2 regions of the Cronobacter malonaticus LMG 23826 genome follow, and region 1 is predicted to be linked to the other one. Evidence: predicted binding sites of a transcription regulator. Region 1 holds the regulator's gene; the other holds the start of a gene.
What was found. The regulator PhoB, encoded in region 1, activates phosphate uptake and scavenging genes when phosphate is short. The targets are predictions, from matches to a motif close to CTGTCATAAAACTGNCNNAT.

Region 2: the regulator PhoB is predicted to act here: its motif matches at 1,706-1,725, upstream of opgB (phosphatidylglycerol--membrane-oligosaccharide glycerophosphotransferase).

The regions. Positions count from the first base shown of each region.
Region 1 covers NZ_CP013940.1:3,080,052-3,083,169, reverse strand. The annotation lists gene sbcD (exonuclease subunit SbcD) at 1-1,029, opposite strand, end outside; gene phoB (phosphate response regulator transcription factor PhoB) at 1,228-1,917, shown strand; gene phoR (phosphate regulon sensor histidine kinase PhoR) at 1,940-3,118, shown strand, end outside.
Region 2 covers NZ_CP013940.1:3,535,998-3,539,115, reverse strand. The annotation lists gene opgB (phosphatidylglycerol--membrane-oligosaccharide glycerophosphotransferase) at 1-1,453, opposite strand, end outside; gene dnaC (replicative helicase loader DnaC) at 1,818-2,555, opposite strand; gene dnaT (primosomal protein DnaT) at 2,558-3,103, opposite strand.

The sequences.
Region 1 (3,118 bases):
GCGCAGCAGAACGACCTCCACCGGCAGGCTTTCGGTGAGCACGCTTATCTGGCGGTGCATATCATGCAGAAATTCAGCGGTGTCGATTTCGATATCGAGCCAGACTTTCGGCTCGTCCGGCGCGTCGCGCCACTGTTCGAGCTGCGCGGTAATGGACTCCAGGCTGCCTTTCAGCACCGCCAGCGGCTGGCTGACCGGCACCGGCAGGGCCGTGACGTCGCGCAGTTTGCCATCGGCAAACTCCACCAGATAAACGCTTTTCTCTTTGCCGGTTTCATCAAAGCTCAGCGCAATCGGCGAGCCGCTGTAGCGGATATGCTCGCAGCCCGCCACTTTCTGGGCGCGGTGAATATGCCCGAGCGCAATGTAATCGGCGGGGGGAAAGCGGTCTGCGGGGAAGGCGTCGAGCGTGCCTATATAAATGTCGCGTACCGCGTCACTTTTGGTTACGCCAACGGTGGTCAGATGGCCGGTCGCGATAATCGGCAGGTTACGCTCGCCGCGAAGCTGGCAGGCGGCCTCATAGCTCTGTTGATAGTGCAGGCTGATGGCCTCCAGCAGTTGCTGCTGCTTTTCACGGCCCGACTGCCCGCCAAGGCTTCGCAGCACGTCGCGCGGGCGCAAAAACGGCACCGGACAGAGCACCGCGCCAGGTTCGCCGTCGCGGCGGTATAAAAGCGTGGCCTGCGTTTCTGGCGTAAGCTGCGCGCTGGCGATAACGTGGGTATTGAGGCAGGCCAGCAGTTCGCGGGATTCATTGAGCGTCGCCACCGAATCGTGGTTGCCGCCGAGCACGATAAGCGGGCAGTTCGCCGCCTGGAGTTTGACCACAAAGCGGTTATAGAGCTCACGCGCATAGCTTGGCGGCGCGCCGGTATCGAAGATGTCGCCCGCGACGATAATCGCATCTACCTGATGCGCAACCGCTGCCTCCAGCAGCCAGTCGAGAAAGGCTTCATGTTCGGCGGCGCGGCTTTTGGCGTAAAAATTTTGACCAAGATGCCAGTCTGAGGTATGCAGAATACGCATGGGATGCCCTGTGGCGAAAAAGCGAGAAGGGGATTATAAACATCCAGTACGGCGGGTGTCCTGTTTCGTCGCGCCGCCGGGTTTAACCGCCTGCGCTGACAGGTCATCTTACGGTCATCTTTTTCATAAATCTGTCATAAATCTGACGCATAATGGCGCCGCATAACATACTGTTTACTTTATTTAACAGGGCGAATCATGGCGAGACGTATTCTGGTCGTTGAAGATGAAGCACCTATCCGCGAGATGGTGTGTTTCGTACTGGAACAAAACGGCTTCCAGCCGGTGGAAGCGGAAGATTATGACAGTGCGGTGAATCAACTCAATGAGCCGTGGCCCGATCTGATTCTGCTGGACTGGATGCTGCCCGGCGGATCGGGGATCCAGTTTATTAAACATATCAAACGCGAAGCGCTGACCCGTGAGATCCCTGTGGTGATGCTGACCGCGCGCGGCGAAGAAGAAGATCGCGTGCGTGGCCTGGAGACCGGGGCTGACGATTACATTACCAAACCGTTCTCCCCGAAAGAGCTGGTGGCGCGTATTAAAGCGGTCATGCGTCGTATCTCGCCAATGGCCGTTGATGAAGTTATCGAAATGCAGGGCTTAAGCCTCGATCCGTCATCGCACCGCGTGATGACCGGCGAAAACCCCCTCGATATGGGGCCGACCGAATTCAAGCTGTTACACTTCTTTATGACGCACCCGGAGCGCGTTTATAGCCGCGAACAGCTGCTGAATAACGTCTGGGGCACCAATGTGTATGTGGAAGATCGCACCGTGGATGTGCATATCCGCCGCCTGCGTAAGGCGCTGGAGCAGAGTGGTCATGACAGAATGGTTCAGACGGTGCGCGGTACGGGTTATCGGTTCTCAACCCGTTTTTAAACCCAAAACAGGAGTGTGACGCGTGCTGGAACGGCTGTCATGGAAAAGACTGGTGCTGGAGCTGTTGCTCTGCTGTATCCCGGCGCTGGTGCTCGGGGCGATATTCGGCTATCTGGCATGGTTTTTACTGGCGGCGGTGACCGGATTGCTTATCTGGCATTTCTGGAATCTGCTGCGACTCTCCTGGTGGCTGTGGGTGGATCGCAGCATGACGCCGCCGCCCGGCAGCGGGAGCTGGGAGCCGCTGCTCTACGGCCTGCACCAGATGCAGTTGCGCAATAAAAAACGCCGCCGCGAACTAGGTAATCTTATCAAACGCTTTCGCAGCGGCGCGGAATCCCTGCCGGACGCCGTGGTGCTGACCACGGAAGAGGGCGTCATCTTCTGGTGTAACGGCCTTGCGCAACAGCTTCTCGGCCTGCGCTGGCCGGACGATAACGGCCAGAACATCTTAAACCTGCTGCGCTACCCGGAATTCACCAGCTATCTGCGCGGCAAGGAGTTCAACCGGCCATTGCATCTGGTGCTTAACAACGGGCGTCATCTTGAGTTTCGCGTCATGCCGTACAGCGAAGATCAACTGTTAATGGTGGCGCGCGACGTCACGCAGATGCACCAGCTCGAAGGCGCGCGGCGCAACTTCTTCGCCAACGTCAGCCATGAGTTGCGCACGCCGCTCACCGTGTTGCAGGGGTATCTGGAGATGATGCACGAGCAGACGCTCGAAGGGCCGCTGCGGGAAAAAGCGCTACACACTATGCGCGAGCAGACTTACCGCATGGAAGGGCTGGTGAAACAGCTACTCACGCTCTCGAAAATCGAGGCGGCGCCCGCGATGCAGCTTAACGAAACCATCGACGTGCCGATGATGCTGCGGGTGGTGGAGCGCGAAGCGCAGACGCTGAGCCAGCAGAAGCATACTTTTACGTTTGAGGTCGATCCGCAGCTCAAAGTGCTTGGCAATGACGAGCAGTTGCGCAGCGCGATTTCAAACCTGGTCTATAACGCGGTCAACCATACGCCCGAGGGCACGCACATCACCGTGCGCTGGGAGCACGTGGCGAACGGGGCGCGCTTTAGCGTGGCGGACACCGGGCCAGGGATTGCCGCGGAGCATATTCCGCGCCTCACCGAGCGGTTCTATCGTGTTGATAAGGCGCGCTCGCGCCAGACAGGCGGGAGTGGGCTGGGGCTTGCGATT
Region 2 (3,118 bases), 460 kb from region 1:
ACAGGCTGATGATATCGGGCTTCCACGCCAGCACTTTCGATTTCATGTTCAGGAACACGGTCGAGAGCGACTGGCCGGAAAGACTGCTACGCCCGAGCCCCAGATAGTTGTCGCCGCCCAGCACATCGAGCACCGTCGCGCCGTTATCCATCGTGTTGCGTTTCACCGCCAGCACGTCTTGCTGCGGCTGATCGCCACGCAGAATAAAGAACAGATTATTACGATCCTGTTTGCTGAGATATTTATAGGCGGTGTTGTTCATCGCCAGATGATCTGACGAGACCACGATGACGGTGTTCTTGAAATAGGGCGACGCTTTGATTTTGTTGATAAACGCCGCGATATGCTCCTGGCTGCAGGTGACCGCGCTGAAAGACTGGTTCGGTTTGCCTTCGAACGGGTAGCTCTTGCGCGCGCAGGTGCGCGAGACGAAACCGTCCGGATGATGCGTATCAACCGTCAGCGTGAAGAGCGAAAAGCGTTTGCCTGATTTTGAGAGTTCCTCAAATTTTTTCCACGCCTGATCCAGCACCGTATCGTCATAAAAGCCCCAGTCGTTGCGATAGGTTGGGTCCGCCACCGCGCTTTTTAACTCTTCGGCGCCATAAAGATGATCAAAACCGTGCGATTTCAGGAAGACGTCTTTTCCGGCAAAGCGCAGGTTGGCGCCCTGAATAAAGTAGTTCTCATAGCCGGAGTTTTTCAGGATATCGCCCAGGCAGACGTTTTGCGGGAAAAAGCTCGACATTGAGGCGGACGCGTTGCCCTCAAAGGGCGCGAAGAGCGGAATGCCGCACTGCGAGGCGACCATACCCGCGATGGTGTAATCGGTGCCGGGAAGCTGCGCGGTATGGCTGAAATCGATGCCTTCGTTTTTCAGCGCGCCCAGCTCCGGCGTCAGGTTCGGAAACGCGTCGTTATCAAAATAGGTGCGCTCCAGACTTTCGCCGTAGATATAGACCAGGTTGAGTTGCGGGTTGTCGATGCGCTTTTGCGGCTCTTGATAATACGCCGCAAAGTCTGGATCGCCCTCGGCGGTCTGGGATTTCACCAGCTCCGTTATCTGGCGAAACGCCGGACTGGCGTCCACCGAGGCCAGCGCCAGCAGCAGTGCCGCGAAGCTGTAGCCGAAGTGATAAGGCAGATGGCGGCGACGGCGCAAAATCCATGTCAGCAGGCCAAAGACCGCCAGCAGCGCTGCGACCAGCCCGATACCGGGCAGGATGTATTTGCTGACGCCCGCGCCGGTGAGGCTGTTGGTAAGAGTGTAGAGCACCGCGTCATTAATGCCGTCGCCAGTAAAATAGTTGCTGGCAAGCAGCGTCAGATTCAGGATAACGAACAGCCCTAACACCACCAGGGTGGCGATAAACCACCAGGTGTTACGGCCCGCCTTGAAGGCGTAAATCGCCACGGAGGCGATAAAGAAAAGTATGGAAAGCCACTCTGACAACACGACATCCTCGAAGCGAAGGCGCCAGGCCCGTTGGGGTTAAACTGCTTTTTTAACATCGCAATATAACTTTCCTGTCATATTCGTACCATTTTAGCGTCATCTTTTTATGGAGCAGTTCAGATAAGGTTTAGATATGCGGAATTATGAGCCGCGTCTCATCGCCTGTGGCGCGGATGTGGCGCAGGACAGCCGCAGAAAAGAGGTGTTTAGTAATACACAGTAATCGGAAGCGCTAAAAAGCGACTTCTTTTATGAAAATTTTATGACGGCGCAGATTTCACTACAAAGACGCAAAAATTAAGCGAGACGGCAGGGAAGGTGAAGTGACGGGGCGCAGAAAAAACGCCCCGTAAAGCGAGGTTTAATACTCTTTACCAGTGACGCGGCTGCGGTAGCTGTCCCAGTTAAAGTTTACCCAGAGGCTGTTGCCAAGGCGCATACGATCCATCACGCGCTCGCCGAGAAGCTTGGTCATCTCTTCCATGTTCTGGTTGGTGAGCATGCCGGTCGGACGCTTGGACGACGATCGGCGATCCACCAACTGGTTGATGATCACTTTCTCGTAGCGCGATTCGCTCTGCATACCGATCTCGTCGATCACCAGCAGATCGACGCTGCTCAGATCTTTTAAGAGCTGCTCTTCGCTGGTTTCGCGGTTGCCGAACGTGTCTTTCATGGCGGACATGATATCGGCGACGGTAATGATCATCACCGATTTACCGCGCAGCAGCAGTTCATTACAGATCGCGGCGGCAAGATGGTTCTTGCCGGTGCCCGGTTTACCGGCGAAGACAAAGCTCGCGATATTGCCGTCGAAGGCATCGACATACTGGCGCGCTTTATTGACGGCGTTCATCTGCCCGTCGTTTTCGACACGATAATTGTCAAACGAACAGTTTTGATGCAGCGGACGAATACCAGAGCGGTTGAACGTGCGCTGCATTTTCATGGCGCGGTTTTCGCGCTCGATGGCTTCTGAGCGAATCCGCCCCTGCTCCTGCTGCCAGGCGATAAGCTCTTCACCCGTTTTAAAGGCCGGTTTAACATCGGGCGGCATTAGCCGCTTCAGGCGCATCATCAGGTCAGTGACGTTTTTCATTGTTACCCTCGAAAGCCGTCAGGAATATGGTCGTCCGGCTGCGCGATAGCGTTCACGTCGCGGCGCGCCGATGACGTAAAGGTGGCGCGGTTCATCTGAATACTGCGCGCCAGCTTCTGCTGCCACTGGATATGGTGGAAGACTTTACCTTCCGCCTGCCAGTAGGCGACAAACGAGGCCAGCTCTTCGCTGGTGACCGGCTGCGCCAGCGGAATGCCCCAGAGCGCGGCCATGCGCTGGAACTCCGGGTCGGGCTGCCAGCCCGGATACATGGCGAATTTGCCCATCGGCACCGGCACGGGCTGGGCGACGTCGTTTCCTTCGTCGAAAAATTGCGCTTCCAGCGCGACATCGGAGCGGGGCGCGGCGAGCTGTTTTTCCAGCGCCAGCAGTTCCGCCATGCGCGCCGGCGTCACGGCATAAAATGCGGGCGCATTGTTATCAAACACCGCCACGGCCCCACGTTCGGCGTGCGCCAGCGCGCTGCCGGGATTGCGCCGGAAGGCGTCAATATCAACGACATCAGGGGTCAGGATTCTGGAAGACATAAAACGTTCTCAATC